2 linked regions of the Rhodospirillum rubrum ATCC 11170 genome follow. The main gene of each other region encodes a partner of the protein of the gene in region 2 in a complex. Links are inferred from orthologs where the notes say so. Each region holds a gene or a part of one and is shown on either strand. Other genes may lie near its edges. The genes, in order: rpsJ and nusB.

Region 1 (8,871 bases), 990 kb from region 2 along the record:
GGAGAACCCCAACGACAGCTTCAGCACTTTGCCCTGGGCGGCGGCCTTGTAGCCGACGCCAACCAGTTCCAGCTTGCGCGAGAAGCCTTCGCTGACGCCACGCACCAGATTGTTGATGCGGGCGCGGGTGGTTCCCCACTGCTGACGAGCGTGTTTGGTTTCGCTCAGCGGCTTGACCCAGATGAGGTTGTCCTCGAGCCGGGTCTCCACCTCGCCAGCGGCGGTATAAGTCATCTCGCCCAGCTTGCCCTTCGCCGTCACGACATTGTCTTTGACGGTGATGGTCACGCCCGCGGGGACGGTGACGGGATATTTACCTACACGTGACATCGGATCCATCCCTTCCTTAGAACACGCGGCAAAGGACTTCGCCGCCCACATTGGCCTGACGGGCCTCGTGGTCGGACATCACGCCGCGCGGCGTGGACAGGATGGAAATGCCAAGGCCGTTATAAACCTTGGGCAGATCCTTGATCTTCGAGTAGACGCGGCGGCCCGGCGTGGACACGCGGGCGATCTCGCGGATCACCGGCTCGCCCTCGTGGTACTTCAGCTCGACGCGCAGCTCGGCGATGCCCTTGCGGACATCAACCTTCTCGTAGCCGCGGATGTAGCCTTCGCGGATCAGAACGTCCAGAACGTTGGCGCGCATCGTCGAAGCCGGAGCCATGACGCTCGACTTGCGAGCGCGCTGGCCATTCCGGATACGGGTCAGCATATCGCCGATGGGATCAGACAAAGCCATTGGTCGTGTCCTTCCCTTACCAGCTGGACTTTACCATGCCGGGGATCTGGCCCTGAGAGGCGAGATCGCGCAGCATGATGCGGCCGAGCTTGAACTTACGATAGACGCTGTGCGGGCGCCCCGTCAGTTCGCAGCGATTGTGAACGCGGGTCTTCGACCCGTTGCGCGGCAACTGGGCCAGCTTGAGAACCGCCTGAAAGCGATCCTCGGGCTCCAGGGCGCGGTCCTTGATCAGCGCCTTCAATTCGGCGCGCTTGCCGGCGTCACGCTTGGTCAAGCGCTCACGCTTCTTATTCCGTTCGACAGCGGAAATCTTTGCCATTCCGAGGTCCCCCGCGCTTACTTCATGAAGGGCATGGCGAAGCCTTCGAGAAGCGCCTTGGCTTCCTCGTCGGACTTCGCGCTGGTGCAGATCGTGATATCCATACCCCGGACCTTATCGACACGGTCGTAGTCGATCTCAGGGAAGACGATCTGCTCTTTCAGCCCCATATTGTAGTTGCCCCGGCCGTCGAAGCTCTTCGCGGAAACTCCGCGGAAGTCGCGAACGCGCGGCAGGGCGATGGTGACCAGACGGTCGAGGAACTCGAACATCCGATCACGGCGCAGCGTAACCTTACAGCCAACGATCATCTGCTCGCGAAGCTTGAAGGCCGCAATGGACTTCTTGGCGCGGGTGATGATCGGCTTCTGGCCGGAAATCGCCGTCATGTCGGTCAAGGCCCCTTCGATCAACTTGCGATCCTGGGAGGCTTCACCAACACCCATGTTGATGACGATCTTCTCGAGGCGCGGAATTTCCATAACGTTGCCGTACTGGAACTTCTCCAACAGCGCCTTCTTGACGACCGTCTGGTAGTGCTCTTGCAAACGTGCCATGTCCAACCTCAACCGTCGATGACGTCGCCGGACCGCTTCGCGTAGCGGACCTTGCGACCGTCTTCCAGGACCTTGAACCCGACGCGGGTCGGCGACCCATCCTTCGGATCCTCGTGGGCGACGTTGGAGACGTGGATGGACGCTTCCTTCTCGACGATGCCGCCGGCGGCGGTGTTGGTCGGGCGGGTGTGGCGCTTGACCACATTCACGCCCTGAACGACCACACGGCCTTCCTTGGGAATCGCCTTGAGCACTTCGCCGCGCTTGCCCTTGTCCTTGCCGGCGAGGACGACCACCTTGTCGCCCTTTTTGATCTTGGCGGCAGACATCACAGCACCTCCGGAGCCAGCGAGATGATCTTCATGAACTTGCGGGCGCGCAGTTCGCGCACCACCGGTCCGAAGATGCGGGTTCCGATCGGCTCGTTCTGCTTGTTGAGCAGAACGGCGGCATTGCGGTCAAACCGGATCGACGTGCCATCGGGGCGACGGATTTCCTTGGCGGTGCGAACGATGACGGCGCGATGGACGTCACCCTTCTTCACGCGGCCACGGGGAATCGCTTCCTTGACCGAAACGACGATGATATCGCCAACCCCGGCGATCATTCGCTTCGAGCCACCAAGGACCTTGATGCACTGCACCTGACGGGCGCCCGAATTATCGGCGACATCGAGCCTAGTTTGCATCTGAATCATTGTTTTATATCCTTTTATTCACGGATGGTTACCAGTGAACCCCGATGCAACGGGTTCCTCCGGTCCTATTCCGCGTTATCCAGAACGACTTCCCAGGTCTTGCGACGGGAGATCGGGGCGCATTCACGAATGCGCACCAGGTCGCCGATCTTGAACTGGTTCAGCTCGTCATGCGCCGCAAATTTCTTGGTGCGCTTGATGAACTTTTTGTAGACGGCGTGCTTGAAGCGACGTTCTACCTGAACAACGATGGTCTTGTCCATCTTATCGCTAACGACAACACCCTGCATAATGCGCTTAGGCATATTCCAGCTCCCTTCCCGCGCCTTATTTCGCCTGGGGAGCGCGGTTGCGCTCGCCCCGGACGGATTTGATGCGGGCGATTTCGCGACGCACCGTGCGGACGCGGGCGGTGTTTTCGAGCTGCCCGCTCGCGGCCTGGAAGCGCAGGTTGAACTGCTCCTTCTTCAGCTCGAGAAGCGAGTCCTTGAGCTGATCGTCGGTCTTGGACCGGGTATCCTCTGCGGCCGACATATTCAAACCTCCCCGATCCGGGCAATGAACTTGGTCTTCAGCGGCAGCTTGGCGGCGGCGAGTTCAAACGCGCCGCGCGCGATGTCCTCGGGAACGCCGTCGAGCTCGAACATGACGCGGCCGGGCTTGACGCGGGCCACCCAGAACTCGGGCGAGCCCTTACCCGATCCCATGCGGACTTCGGCCGGCTTCTTCGACACCGGCACATCCGGGAAAATACGGATCCAGAGGCGCCCCTGGCGCTTCATGTGACGGGTGATGGCGCGGCGTGCCGCTTCGATCTGGCGCGCGGTGACGCGCTCGGGCTCAACGGCCTTAAGGCCGAAGGACCCGAAGTTCAGATCAGTACCGCCCTTGGCCAGACCGTGGATACGGCCCTTATGCTGCTTGCGGAACTTCGTGCGCTTCGGTGAAAGCATCGTCTACTCCGTTCCTCTCTCAGCGGCCCTGGTCCTGGGAGCGCTTATCTTGGGCCATGGGATCGTGTTCCATGATCTCGCCCTTGAACACCCAGACTTTAACGCCACAGACGCCATAGGTGGTGTGGGCCGCGGCGGTGCCGTAGTCCACGTCCGCACGCAGGGTATGCAACGGCACGCGACCTTCGCGATACCATTCGGTGCGGGCGATTTCCGCGCCACCCAGACGGCCACCACAGTTGATTCGGATGCCCAGGGCCCCCAGACGCATCGCCGACTGAACGGCGCGCTTCATGGCGCGGCGGAAGGCGACGCGACGCTCGAGCTGCTGGGCGATATTCTCGGCCACCAACTGGGCGTCGAGCTCCGGCTTACGGATTTCGACGATGTTGAGGTGAACCTCGTTGCCCGTCATCACCTGCAGCTTCTTGCGCAGGTTCTCGATGTCCTGGCCCTTCTTGCCGATCACCACGCCCGGACGGGCGGTATGGATGGTGATGCGGGCCTTCTTGGCCGGACGTTCGATGACGATCCGCGAGACGCCGGCCTGGGCCAGCTTGCTCTTCAGATACTTCTTGATCGCCAGATCCTGGTGCAGCAGCGACGCATAGTCGCGGCCGGCGAACCAGCGGGAGTCCCACGTCCGGTTGATACCAAGACGCAGCCCGATCGGATTGACTTTCTGTCCCATTACGCCGTCTCCCCCCGCTCGCGCACCACGATGGTCAGATTGCTGAAAGGCTTCAGGATCTTACCCACGCGGCCACGGGCCCGGGCCCGCCAACGCTTCAAAACCATCGCCTTGCCCACATAAGCCTCGGAGACGATCAGCTGATCGACGTCGAGCTGGTGGTTGTTCTCGGCATTGGCGATCGCGGACTGAAGGGTCTTCTTGACCGTATCGGCCATCCGACGCTTCGAGAAGGTGAGCTCCGCCAGGGCGCGCTCCGCGGTCTTACCGCGGATCGACTCGGCCACCAGATTGAGCTTGTAGGGGCTGGTCCGGATCATCTTGGTGATGGCCCGGGCTTCGGTGTCGGCCAGCCGCCGTTCGGTTGCCTGCTTGCCCATGGTTACTTCCTCTTCGCCTTCTTATCGGCGGCGTGACCGTAATAGGTCCGCGTAGGGGCGAATTCCCCGAACTTATGACCGACCATCTGCTCGGTCACCAGGACCGGCACGAACTTCTGGCCGTTGTACACGCCAAAGGTCAAACCCACGAACTGCGGCATGATCGTCGACCGGCGCGACCAGATCTTGATGACCTCGTTGCGACCGGAGGAGCGTGCCTTTTCGGCCTTGTTGAGGAGGTATCCGTCAATGAACGGACCTTTCCATACGGAACGAGCCACGGCGACTACTCCTTAACGCTTCTTCTTGGCGAGGTGGCGGGAACGCATAATCAGCGAATCCGTCTTCTTGTTCGAGCGGGTGCGCTTGCCCTTGGTCGGCTTGCCCCACGGGGTGACCGGATGACGGCCTCCCGAGGTGCGGCCTTCACCACCACCATGGGGGTGGTCGACCGGGTTCATCACCACGCCGCGAACGTGCGGACGACGGCCCATCCAGCGCGAGCGGCCGGCCTTGCCGAGCTTTTCGTTCTGGTTGTCCGGGTTGGACACCGCGCCAACCGTCGCCAGGCATTCGCCGCGCACCAGGCGCAGCTCGCCAGACGACAAGCGGAGCTGGGCGTAGCCCGCATCCTTGCCGATCAGCTGGGCATAGCAACCGGCCGAGCGGGCCAACTGGCCACCCTTGCCGGGCTTCATCTCCACATTGTGGATGATGGTGCCCACGGGCATGTTCTTCAAAGGCATGGCGTTGCCGGGCTTGATATCGGCGCGGTCGGCCGAGATCACCGCGTCGCCGACCTGCAGGCGCTGCGGCGCCAGGATGTAGGTCTGCTCGCCATCCTCATAGGTGATGAGGGCGATGAACGCCGTACGGTTGGGATCGTACTCCAACCGCTCGACGCGACCGGCCACATCGACCTTGGTGCGCTTGAAATCGATCAGGCGATAGCGGCGCTTGTTGCCGCCACCGCGCCACCACGACGTGACCCGGCCATGGTTGTTGCGGCCGCCGGTCTTGACCAGACCTTCGGTCAGCTTCTTGACCGGCTTACCCTTGTACAGATCGGACCGGTCAACAAGGACCAGATTCCGCATACCGGGGGTCACCGGATTGTACTGCTTGAGAGCCATCGGTTAGATCCCCGTCGTCACGTCGATGGAGTGTCCCTCGGCCAGGGTCACGATAGCCTTCTTGGTATCGGACCGCTTACCGACGGTTCCGCGGAAGCGCTTGACCTTGCCCTTCGAACGGAGCGTGTTGACCGCCTTCACCTTGACCTTGAACAGGCCTTCGACGGCCGCCTTGATCTCGGGCTTGGTGGCATCGAGGGGAACGCGGAAGATCACCTGACCGTGCTCGCCGATCAGGGTGGCCTTTTCCGTGATCACCGGCGCCCGCACGATATCGTACTTGCGCTCCTCGCTGATCTTAACCTCGGTCATGCTCATTGCAGACGCTCCTCAAGGTGCTTCACGGCCTCCTTGGTAAGCACCAGGGTGTCGCGGCGCAGGATATCGTAGACGTTGGCGCCCTGCTGGGGCAGCACGTCCAGACCGATGATGTTGCGCGCGGCCAGGGCGAACTTCTCATTCACCTCGGGACCGTCGATGAACAGAACCTTCTCCAGCCCCAGAACTTTCAGCTGGGCCAGCAGGTCCTTGGTCTTGCCGGACTCGCTGATCGCCTGATCAAGGACGATGAGCTGGCCGGCCTGGGCCTTGGCCGACAGCGCGGTCTTCAGACCGAGCTTGCGGACCTTCTTATTCAGATCATGGGCGTGGGAACGCACGACCGGTCCGAAGATCGTCGCGCCACCGCGGAACTGCGGGCTGCGCTTCGATCCCTGGCGGGCATGACCCGTACCCTTCTGCTTGAAGGGCTTCGCCGTGGTTCCGGAGATCTCGCTGATCCCCTTGGTCTTATGGGTTCCAGCCTGACGGCGGGCCAATTGCCACCGCACCATCCGGTGCAGCAGGTCGGTGCGGACCGGCAGCCCGAAGACGGAATCGGACAGCTCGATCGAGCCCGCGTCCTTGCCGTCCAGTGTCTTAACGTCGCACTTCATCGGACCTTATTCCTTCTCGCCATCGACGGCCGCCTCGACCGCGGCCTTCAGGCCGGCGGGAAGGGGAACCCCCTCGGGCAGCTTCTTCTTCACCGCGTCGCGCACTTCGAGCCAGGCGCCATCGGCACCGGGAACGGATCCCTTAACCAGAATCAGGCCGCGATCGGCGTCGGTCGCGACGACGGTCAGGCTCTGCTGGGTGATACGGGTATCGCCCATGTGGCCGGCCATCTTCTTGCCCTTGAACACACGGCCCGGGTCCTGACACTGACCCGTGGAACCATGGGAACGATGGCTGACGGAAACGCCGTGGGTGGCTTCCAACCCGCGGAAATTGTGGCGCTTCATCGCGCCGGCAAAGCCCTTGCCGATGGTGGTACCGGCGATGTCGACCTTCTGGCCGGCCACGAAATGGGCCGCCGAAAGCTCGGCTCCGGGTTCCAGCAGGCAGTCCTCGCTGACGCGGAACTCCACCACCTTCTTTTTAGGCTCGACCTTGGCGGCGGCGAAATGGCCGCGCATGGCCTTAGAGGTACGCTTGACCTTGGCGACACCCGCGCCAAGCTGGACGGCCGTATAGCCGTCCGTCTCAGAGGTCCGCACGGCAACCACCTGACAGGCCTCGACCTTCAGGACGGTGACGGGGACGTGAGTGCCCTCATCGGTGAAGAGGCGGGTCATCCCCACCTTCTGGGCGATAAGACCGGAACGCATGTCCGAATTCCTTGCTCGTTCTTCGCTTTACAGCTTGATCTCAACGTCCACGCCGGCCGCCAGATCAAGTTTCATCAGGGCGTCCACGGTCTGGGGCGTCGGGTCGACGATATCCAGAAGCCGCTTGTGGGTGCGGATCTCGAACTGCTCGCGCGACTTCTTGTCGATGTGCGGCGAGCGGTTCACGGTGAACTTCTCAATGCGGGTCGGCAGCGGGATCGGCCCGCGAACCTGAGCGCCCGTCCTTTTGGCGGTCGAGACGATCTCGCGGGTGGACTGATCCAACACGCGGTGATCGAACGCCTTCAGGCGGATGCGAATGTTTTGGCTTTCCATGACCGTGGTCCGATCTAGCTTTCAACAAAACGTTCATCAAATACGATGGGCGCCCGCAGTGGCCATGCCTGCGCGGGCGCCCGGTAGGTTTTTTCTTACTGAACGATGCTGGCGACGACGCCGGCACCGACGGTACGGCCACCCTCGCGGATGGCGAACCGCAGACCCTCGTCCATGGCAATCGGCGCGATCAGCTGCACCGTCATGCCGATGTTGTCACCGGGCATAACCATCTCGGTGCCTTCCGGCAGCTCGATCGTCCCGGTCACGTCGGTCGTGCGGAAATAGAACTGCGGACGATAGTTGGAGAAGAACGGCGTGTGACGGCCACCCTCTTCCTTCGTCAGGATATAGGCCTCGCACTTGAACTTGGTGTGCGGGGTGATCGAACCCGGCTTGGCCAGAACCTGACCGCGCTCGACGTCATCACGCTTGGTGCCGCGCAGCAGCGCGCCGATGTTGTCGCCGGCCTCGCCCTGATCAAGCAGCTTGCGGAACATCTCAACGCCGGTGCAGGTCGTCTTCTGGGTGTCGCGGATACCGATGATCTCGATTTCCTCGCCAACCTTGACGATGCCGCGCTCGACACGACCGGTCACCACCGTACCACGACCCGAGATCGAGAACACGTCTTCGATCGGCATCAGGAACGGCTTGTCCTTCGGGCGCTCGGGCTGCGGAATGTAATCGTCCACCGCCTTCATCAGCTCGAGGATGGCATCGTGACCAAGCTTCGGGTCGCTGTCTTCCAGAGCGGCCAGAGCCGAGCCCTTGACGATGGGAATATCATCGCCGGGGAAGTCGTAGCTCGTCAGCAACTCGCGAACCTCGAGCTCGACCAGCTCAAGCAGCTCCTCGTCGTCGACCATGTCGCACTTGTTCAGGAACACCACCAGGGCCGGAACGCCGACCTGACGGGCCAGAAGAATGTGCTCGCGGGTCTGCGGCATCGGGCCGTCGGCGGCCGAAACCACCAGGATCGCCCCGTCCATCTGCGCCGCGCCGGTGATCATGTTCTTCACATAGTCGGCGTGGCCCGGGCAGTCGACGTGCGCGTAGTGACGCGCTTCCGTCTCGTACTCAACGTGCGCCGTCGAAATCGTGATGCCGCGCGCACGCTCTTCCGGCGCCTTGTCGATCTGGTCGTAGGCCTGGAACGTCGCCCCGCCCGCTTCGGCCAGAACCTTCGTGATCGCCGCCGTCAGCGACGTCTTGCCATGGTCAACGTGACCAATCGTTCCGACGTTGCAATGGGGCTTCGTCCGCGCAAACTTTTCTTTCGACATTCTTTTTTCTCTCCGTCCTCGACGTTGGCGTCAACCGGCCATCTTGGCGCGGATTTCCTCGGACACGTTGTTGGGCACTTCAGAGTAGTGATCGAAGTGCATGGTGTACTGGGCGCGACCCT
Region 2 (8,763 bases):
GCGCCGATCACGATGCCATCGCCATCGGCCTGGGCACCGCCCTGGCCGATGATCCGCTGCTGAGCTGCCGGCTGGCCGGATTGGAAGACCGCTCGCCCCTCCGCGTCGTTTTCGATAGCGCCCTGGCCCTGCCGCTGGGCGGCGCCCTAGTCCGCAGCGCCGATCGCCTGCCGCTGTGGATCATCACCACGGCCGCCGCCACCGCCGCGCGCCGCCAAGCCCTGGTCGAGCGCGGCGCCGAGATTCTGGAGGTCGAGGCCGACCCCCGGGGCCGGCCAACCATCGCCGGCGCGCTGTCCGCCCTGGCTGGGCAGGGCGTCACCCGCTTGCTGGTGGAAGGCGGCGGCCACTTGGCGGCGGCGTTTCTCGCGGCCGATCTGGTCGATCGTCTGGCTTGGTTCCGTGCGGCGCGGCTGATCGGCGGCGATGGACTGGCCGCCGTGGCGGCATTGGGCATTGACCGCTTGGCGGACTCGGTTCAATTCTCGCTGGAGGCCTGCCAGACCCTGGGGGATGACCGGCTGGAGCTATACGCCAGATCCCGTGACCCCCTTTCCCCCGCCCCCTGAACCCCGGGACTACGGAGCAATCATGTTCACAGGGATCATCAGCGATCTCGGAGCCGTGCGTGAGATCACTCAGGCCGGCGATACCCGCCTGACCTTTTCCACCGCCTATGAGACCGAGGGCGTGGCCATCGGCGCCTCGATCGCCTGCTCGGGCTGCTGCCTGACGGTGATCGACAAGGGGCCGGGGTGGTTCGCGGTTCAGGCTTCGGGCGAGACCTTGTCGAAAACCACCCTGGGCCTGTGGACGGTCGGCAGTCCGGTCAATTTCGAGCGCGCCCTGGCCGTTGGCGACGAGTTGGGCGGCCATATCGTTTCGGGCCATGTGGATGGCGTGGCCGAGGTTCTCGAGGTCGCACCCGAGGGGGAAAGCCACCGCTTCCGCTTCCGCGTTCCCGAAGATCTGAAGAAATTCATCGCCCCCAAGGGCTCGGTCGCCATCGACGGCGTTTCGCTGACGGTGAACGAGGTCGAGGGCGCGGTCTTTGGCGTTAACATCATTCCCCACACCTTCCAGGCCACCACATTCGGGCGACTTGCTCCCGGAAGCCGCGTGAACATGGAAATCGACATGCTGGCGCGCTATGTTGCGCGTCTTCTTCACCCCGATGACTGACGGAACCTCTCCCGTGCCCTATCGCGATTATCTGGCTTCCCCGGAAGACATCATCGAAGATGCCCGTCAGGGCAAAATGTTCATCCTGGTCGATGACGAGAACCGGGAAAACGAAGGCGATCTGGTGATCCCGGCGCAAATGGCGACGGCCGAGGTGGTCAATTTCATGGCCAAGCACGGCCGTGGCTTGATCTGTCTGGCGATGACCCGCGAGCGCTGCGAGCAGCTTGATCTGCCGTTGATGGCCCAGCAGAACAGCTCGCGCCATTCCACCGCCTTCACCATCAGCATCGAAGCCAAGGATGGGGTGACGACGGGGATTTCCGCCGCCGACCGGGCGCTGACCATCCAGGTCGCCATCGATCCGGCCAAGGGGCGGGGCGATATCGCCACCCCCGGCCACGTGTTCCCGCTGGTCGCCCGCGATGGCGGCGTGCTGGTGCGCGCCGGCCATACGGAAGCCGCCGTTGATGTCGCCCGCATGGCCGGGCTGGTGCCCGCCGGCGTCATCTGTGAGGTGATGAACGACGATGGCACCATGGCCCGCATGCCCGATCTGGTGCGCTTCGCCCAGGAACACGGGCTGAAGGTCGGCACCATCGCCGATCTGATCGCCTATCGGCGGACCAAGGAACGGCTGGTGCGCCGCGAGTTGGAGACCGATTTCCGCTCGGTTCACGGCGGCGACTGGCGGATGATGCTGTATGTCTCGACCGTGTCCTATGGCGAACACATCGCCCTGGTCAAGGGCGATCCGCGCGGCAGCGATCCGGTTCTGGTGCGCATGCATGCGCTGAACGTGCTCGACGACGTGCTGGGCGACAGCGACGGCAATGCCCATGGCCAGCTTCACCGGGCGATGGACGTGATCGGCCGGGCGGGGCGCGGCGTGCTGGTGCTGATCCGCGAGGGTCGGCCGACGGCGCTGTCGGAACGCCTGCGCGCGCGCATCGAACAGGGGCCGAGCGCCCAGCGTCTGGTCGATTACGGGGTGGGGGCGCAGATCCTGCTTGATCTTGGCGTGACCGATATGACGCTTCTGACCAATACGCCCAAGCATATCATCGGCCTGGAGGGCTACGGCCTGCGCGTGGCCGGCCATCAGCCCCTTTCGGACAAGGAGTGACGCGGCAATGTCGACGACCGGCGGTCCCCGCATTCTTATCGTTGAAGCCCGCTTCTACGAGGAGATTACCGATAATCTGGTGCGCGGCGCCGTGCAGGCGCTGACCGCCGCCGGAGCGGGGTTCAAGCGCATCATCGTTCCCGGTATCATCGAAACCCCGGCGGTGATCCGCTATGCCGTGCGCTCGATCGAACTGCGCGCGACCGACCATCGCTACGCCGGCTATGTCGTGCTCGGCTGCGCCATCAAGGGCGAGACCGACCATTACGAAAACGCCGCGCGGGTGGCGATGGATGGCATCAAGGACCTGACCTTGCAGTACTCGCTGGCGGTCGGCAATGGCATCTTGACCTGCCGGACCGGCGAACAGGCCCTGGTCCGCTCCGACCCGGCGGGCAGGGATTTCGGTGGTCAGGCGGCCAGGGCCTGTCTGCGCATGCTCGACGTCAAGCGCGAGATGGGGTTATAAGCCTGCCCCCGCCGTCCGGCGGGCGTGGTTTGCCGAGATGGAGGACAAGGGCATGGCCCTGCAGGACGATAAGCCGGGCTCTGCCCCGAAAGAGCGCAGCGGTCGTCAGATCCGCAGCAGCGCCGCCCGACTGGCGGCGGTCCAGGCGCTTTATGTGCTTGATCTGGCCGAGGACGCCCGCGTCGATCAGGTGGTGCTTGATTTCATGAGCGGGTCGATGGGCGGCATGGCCATCGTCGAGGTCGCCGATCCCGAGGGCATCTTCGATCCCACCGAAGAGATCGCCGCCCTGGAACCCCCCGATGGCGAGTTGTTCGCCATGCTGGTGCGCGGCGCCCATGCCGAACTGGCCCGCCTTGACGAGGTGATCGGCGCCAGCCTGTCGGCCGATTGGCCCTGGGACCGCCTAGAGCCGGTGGTCCGCGCCGTGTTGCGCGCGGGGGTTTATGAATTGCTCGAACGCCAGCGCACGCCGCCGCGCGTGGCGATCAAGGAATACGTCGATATCGCCGCCGCTTTTTATTCGGGGGCCGAACCGGGGATGGTGAACGCCGTGCTCGACCGCGTCGCCCGTTCGGCGCGGCCCGAGGCCTTCGGCGGCGGAGTCTGACCCGGCCATGGCGCGGCGGGGCGAATTCGCGCTGATCGGCGAGGTTTTCGCTCCGCTCGCCGCAAGCTGTCCCGCCGCGCTTGGCCTGGGCGACGATGCCGCCGTGCTCGACTGGCGGGGCAGGGGCGATCTGGTGGTCAGCGCCGACGCCCTGGTCTGCGACGTGCATTTCCTCGCCGATGATCCCCCCGACACCATCGCCCGCAAATGCCTGCGCACCAATTTGTCGGATATGGCGGCGATGGGGGCCAAGCCGGTTGGCGTGCTGCTCACCGCCGCCCTGTCCCCCGCGCTCGATGACGCCTGGATGGAGGGCTTCGCCCGCGGTCTGGGCGCCGACCTCGCCGATTTTTCCGTTGGCCTGCTTGGCGGCGATACGGTCTCCACCCCCGGTCCCGCCCAATTCTCGATCACCATCCTTGGATCGATGGACGGCCATGTGCCGCTGACCCGTAGCGCCGCCCAGGTTGGCGATGACCTGTGGGTTTCGGGAACCCTGGGCGACGGCGCCCTTGGCTTGCGGGTTCGCCAGGGCCAGATCCTCGGTCTGGCGGAGGATTTGCGGGCCCATCTGGTCGAGCGCTATCGCCTGCCACGGCCGCGCGTTGGCTTGGGGCTGGCGCTGCGCGGGCTGGCCCATGGCTGCATGGATATTTCCGATGGCCTGTGCGCCGATGCCGGCCATCTGTGCGCGGCGTCGCGGGTGGGGCTGGTCATCGATGCGCCGGCCTTGCCGCTTTCCGAGGCCGCCGCGACGGTGATCGCCGATCATCCCGCCCTGTTCCAGGCGGTGCTGGGCGGCGGGGATGATTACGAACTGCTGTTTACCGCCGCCGTCGCCGATCGCGACGCGGTGGCGGCGACCACGGCGGCGACCGGGGTGGCGGTGACCCGCATCGGCGAAGTGGTGGCCGGAAGTGCTGTGGATGTGCGCGACGCCGATGGCAAGAGCGTGGCCGTAGTGGCCGCGGGGTGGTCCCATGGGGAATGAGGAACGATGAAGAAGATTCTGAAAATCCTCGTCCTTTTGATCATTCTTCTCGCCGTGATCGCCGGCGGGGGCTTGGCCGCCATGAAATTCGGCGTCTTGCCCGACATGCTGGGGCTGTTTCCCGCCCCGCCGACGGCGGAGGCCCCGGCGCGCGAGCCGACGGTGATCGAGCGGCTGGGGCCGCCACCGGTTTTCCTGCCGATGAAGCCGATCGAGATCCCGTTCATCGTCAAGGGCGAGCTGCGCCGGCGGGTCAGCGTCCGCCTGCGCCTTCAAGTCGACCCCGAAAGCATCCCGGTGATTGAAAAGGCCGGCGACCGCCTTCATGCGGAATATTTCAAGGCGCTGATGGACTTCATCCCGACCACTCTGGAGTCTCGCGATACCGTCGATCTGCGGGCGCTGAAAGCGCGGATGCTCGAGGTTTCGAGCCGGGTTTTGGGCCCCCATGTGGTTCTCGACGTGCTGATTCAGGGCTATTACGAACACTGATCGGCGGAGGGCGGCGAAAGCGCGCCAAATTTGGGGTTTTTTCCTTTCATTTTGGACATTTGGCCGCCGTCCGGCCGCTTGTTCGGTTGCTCCCCGCGGGTAGTTCTGGCAGGCTGCCCCTACCCTTGCGGCGAAGACCCGGCGGTCGATGTGGCTATTCGATCGCGGCGGGGTTTTTCCGCATTGCCCGCCGTTAGGCCCATTCAGGGAGGGATCGAACGAATCATGGCTGGCATCTATCTTTTCGTCGTAGCCGCCGCACTCGCGGCCCTTGGTTATGGCGCTCTCACCATCAAAACAATCATGGCGGCTGATGCCGGCACCGCGCGGATGCAGGAGATTTCCGGCGCCGTGCAGGAAGGCGCCAGCGCGTTTCTCAATCGTCAGTACAAGACCATCGCCGTCGTCGGCGCGGTTGTTTTCGTTATTCTGACGGCGCTTCTTGGCATCTCGGTCGGCTTCGGCTTTCTGATCGGCGCCGTGTGCTCGGGCATCGCCGGTTATGTCGGCATGTACATCTCGGTGCGCGCCAATGTGCGCGTCGCCGCCGGGGCCCAGCAGGGACTGGCCCGGGGTCTGGAACTCGCCTTCCAGTCGGGCGCGGTGACCGGCATGCTGGTGGCCGGTCTGGCCCTGCTGTCGGTGGCCTTCTATTACATCCTGCTCGTCGGCATCGGCGCGACCGGCCGCGCGCTGATCGATCCGCTGGTGGCTCTGGGCTTTGGCGCCTCGCTGATCTCGATCTTCGCCCGTCTGGGTGGCGGCATCTTCACCAAGGGCGCCGACGTGGGCGCCGATCTGGTGGGCAAGGTCGAAGCGGGGATCCCCGAGGATGACCCGCGCAATCCCGCCGTCATCGCCGACAACGTGGGCGATAACGTGGGCGATTGCGCCGGCATGGCGGCCGACCTGTTCGAGACCTATGCCGTGACCGTCGTCGCCACCATGGTCCTGGCCTCGATCTTCTTCGCCGGCGTTCCGGCGATGACCTCGATGATGGCCTATCCGCTGGCGATCGGCGGGGTCTGCATCCTGGCCTCGATCCTCGGCACCAAGTTCGTGAAGCTTGGCCCCAAGAACAACATCATGGGGGCGCTCTATCGCGGCTTCCTGGTGTCGGCGGGAGCGTCCTTCGTCGGGATCATCCTGGCCACGGCGATCGTCCCGGGCTTTGGCGACATCCAGGGCGCCAACGGGGTGCTCTATTCGGGCTTCGACCTGTTCTTGTGCGCCGTCATCGGCCTGCTGGTCACCGGTTTGCTGATCTGGGTCACCGAATATTACACCGGCACCAATTTCCGGCCGGTCCGTTCGGTCGCCAAGGCCTCGACCACCGGCCACGGCACCAACGTGATCCAGGGTCTGGCGATTTCGATGGAGGCGACGGCCCTGCCGGCGCTGATCATCTGCGCGGCCATCATCACCACCTATCAGCTGTCGGGTCTGTTTGGCATCGCCATCACCGTGACCAGCATGCTGGCTTTGGCCGGGATGGTCGTGGCGCTCGACGCCTATGGTCCGGTGACCGATAACGCCGGCGGCATCGCCGAAATGGCCAATCTGCCCGAGGACGTGCGCAAGACCACCGATGCGCTCGACGCCGTTGGCAACACCACCAAGGCGGTGACCAAGGGCTATGCTATCGGTTCGGCCGGCCTTGGCGCCCTGGTGCTGTTCGCCGCCTATACCGAGGATCTGGCCTTCTTCAAGGCCAATGTCGACGCCTATCCGGCCTTCGCCGGGGTGGATGTCAACTTCTCGCTGTCGAGCCCCTATGTGGTGGTCGGCCTGTTCATCGGCGGCCTGCTGCCCTATCTGTTCGGCTCGATGGGCATGACCGCCGTCGGCCGCGCCGCTGGCAGCGTCGTCGAGGAGGTTCGCCGTCAGTTCCGCGAAATCCCGGGCATCATGGAAGGCACCGCCAAGCCGGAATACGGCCGCTGCGTCGACATGCTGACCAAGGCGGCGATCAAGGAGATGATCATCCCCTCGCTGCTGCCGGTTCTGGCGCCGATCGTGCTGTACTTCGTTATCCTCGGCATCGCCGATAAATCGGCCGCCTTCTCGGCCCTGGGCGCCATGCTGCTCGGCGTGATCGTCACCGGTCTTTTCGTGGCGATCTCGATGACCGCCGGTGGCGGCGCCTGGGACAACGCCAAGAAGTACATCGAAGACGGCCACTACGGTGGCAAGGGGTCGGAAGCCCATAAGGCCGCCGTCACCGGCGACACCGTTGGCGATCCGTACAAGGACACCGCCGGTCCGGCGGTCAATCCGATGATCAAGATCACCAACATCGTCGCCCTGCTGCTGCTGGCGGTGCTGGCCCACTAACTCCGGCGATCGCTGGAAAACGACGCGGGGGCCCGGAGAGTGATCCGGGCCCCCGTTTTCATATGCCCAAGACTGGATTTCAGAGTAAAAAAAAGAGTGTTTGATTATTATCCATCAAAGGTCGAACGGCATGTTCTGTGTGCTGTCCGCGCGCTTCGATTGGCCTCGTCTGTTACCCGTTTTTTGGGAATATCGGCTGGGGGCCTAGCCGTCCAGAAACCATGAGATTAGGGGATCTCGGGAATGGCGCGTCTTCATCCTATCTATTCCGGTCAGTCCGACAGGCCTGCCATTCTGTTCGTTCACGGACTTGATGGCCATTGGCTTGAAACCTGGCGCCATGACGCCTGCTCCAAGGACGACTGCTGGCCCCATTGGGTAGGGGAAGAGACCGGATGCGACATCTGGAGCTTGGAGTACGATGCCGCGCTTTCTGGCTGGTTGGATCAGGCCATGCCCCTCCCCGACCAAGGTTCACAGGTTATGGACCTTTTGGCGAGTGCTCCGGCCCTGAAAGGCAAACCCCTTGTGTTCGTAACCCACAGTTTGGGGGGGATTTTGGTCAAAACGGCGCTAGTCTATGGGGCCGAAGAAGATAGAAGATTTCAGCATATCGTTGATCACGTCCTCGGCGTTGTTTTTATTGCGACGCCTCATTCCGGGGCCCAGCTCGCCACGCTGGCAAGAGTGATAAAATACCTTCTCAGAATAAATCCGCCAGTTGGCAACCTTGAGCACCACGATCCACACCTGAGGACACTGAACCGACGATATCAGACTCTGGTCAAGGAGCGAGGAATCGAGGGATACGTTTACGCCGAGAAACGGGGTGTGAAGATTGGCCCCCGGGGTTTTGGTGGCTGGCTGCGGCGCATTGAGCCGACGGTGATGGTGGTCGATCCGGGCAGTACAGATCCCAGCCTTCCCGAAATCCAACCCATCAGTCTTGCGGAAGATCATATCAGTATTTGTAAGCCGCCCGACCGGCAACAGCAGATCCATTTGTCTTTGTGCCACGTCTTAAAGGAAAAGATCATCCCCCTCGCCGGCGATCGTGGGATGGGGACGACAGGGGTGGGGTTGAAGCTCCTGGAGTCCGGTACCGCCCAGGAAAACCCAGCGGCTCACATGCCACCAGGGCGGCTTGTTGGTCCAGATGATAACCGGCTATCCCCGCGCGAGGGCAAGGTGTATGGCCGTAAAACCCAAGAAAACGACGTTCTGGCCTTTCTGAAGGGGAGCGAGCCGGTCAAAGTCGTGGGCGGGGTCGCAGGCGTAGGGAAAACCGAGGTTTGTAAGGCCGCCCTCAAAACTTGGCTGCACACCAGTCCCCGTCCCGTGGCCTATTACGTGCGTGTTCCCGATCGCGCCCGCTCGGCGGACTTGGTGCTCCAGGTGGGGAAGGCTGTCGGGATTGAAAATTGTGAAAGTCTCGCGCAACTTCTTGGCGTGATCCCTGTGGGATTGTACTACCTGGATAATCTGGAAAGCGTTGCCGACGACCAAGAAGGCCGGAATGCCCTGCGTGATTTGGCCCAAAAACCGGGTGTTCGGATACT

Evidence for each region.
Region 1: the proteins of nusB (region 2) and rpsJ are in contact, whole or in part, in a solved structure (PDB 3D3B), measured with the Escherichia coli proteins. The link is inferred for Rhodospirillum rubrum ATCC 11170 from one-to-one orthologs.

The regions. Positions count from the first base shown.
Region 1 is NC_007643.1:3,100,815-3,109,685, forward strand. The notes cover bases 5,810-8,671. They hold rpsJ (30S ribosomal protein S10), read right to left. Parts: upstream 7,464-8,671; coding sequence 7,155-7,463; downstream 5,810-7,154. Other genes in these bases: rplD (50S ribosomal protein L4), read right to left, coding at 5,810-6,413; rplC (50S ribosomal protein L3), read right to left, coding at 6,420-7,127; tuf (elongation factor Tu), read right to left, coding at 7,559-8,671. Also shown: rplF (50S ribosomal protein L6), read right to left, coding at 1-330; rpsH (30S ribosomal protein S8), read right to left, coding at 347-745; rpsN (30S ribosomal protein S14), read right to left, coding at 762-1,067; rplE (50S ribosomal protein L5), read right to left, coding at 1,085-1,624; rplX (50S ribosomal protein L24), read right to left, coding at 1,633-1,953; rplN (50S ribosomal protein L14), read right to left, coding at 1,953-2,321; rpsQ (30S ribosomal protein S17), read right to left, coding at 2,387-2,626; rpmC (50S ribosomal protein L29), read right to left, coding at 2,649-2,855; rplP (50S ribosomal protein L16), read right to left, coding at 2,858-3,274; rpsC (30S ribosomal protein S3), read right to left, coding at 3,294-3,965; rplV (50S ribosomal protein L22), read right to left, coding at 3,965-4,345; rpsS (30S ribosomal protein S19), read right to left, coding at 4,348-4,626; rplB (50S ribosomal protein L2), read right to left, coding at 4,639-5,478; RRU_RS13870 (50S ribosomal protein L23), read right to left, coding at 5,482-5,796; more of rplD, read right to left, coding at 5,793-5,809; more of tuf, read right to left, coding at 8,672-8,749; fusA (elongation factor G), read right to left, coding at 8,780-8,871. UniProt on the Escherichia coli protein: Involved in the binding of tRNA to the ribosomes. Part of the processive rRNA transcription and antitermination complex (rrnTAC). The complex forms an RNA-chaperone ring around the RNA exit tunnel of RNA polymerase (RNAP).
Region 2 is NC_007643.1:2,115,367-2,124,129, reverse strand. The notes cover bases 1,855-4,608. They hold nusB (transcription antitermination factor NusB), read left to right. Parts: upstream 1,855-2,829; coding sequence 2,830-3,387; downstream 3,388-4,608. Other genes in these bases: RRU_RS09450 (hypothetical protein), read left to right, coding at 4,385-4,608; thiL (thiamine-phosphate kinase), read left to right, coding at 3,395-4,378; RRU_RS09465 (6,7-dimethyl-8-ribityllumazine synthase), read left to right, coding at 2,316-2,777; ribB (3,4-dihydroxy-2-butanone-4-phosphate synthase), read left to right, coding at 1,855-2,308. Outside these bases: bifunctional diaminohydroxyphosphoribosylaminopyrimidine deaminase/5-amino-6-(5-phosphoribosylamino)uracil reductase RibD, read left to right, coding at 1-569; RRU_RS09475 (riboflavin synthase), read left to right, coding at 592-1,182; more of ribB, read left to right, coding at 1,175-1,854; more of RRU_RS09450, read left to right, coding at 4,609-4,870; RRU_RS09445 (sodium-translocating pyrophosphatase), read left to right, coding at 5,096-7,204; RRU_RS09440 (tetratricopeptide repeat protein), read left to right, coding at 7,448-8,763. UniProt on the Escherichia coli protein: Part of the processive rRNA transcription and antitermination complex (rrnTAC). The complex forms an RNA-chaperone ring around the RNA exit tunnel of RNA polymerase (RNAP).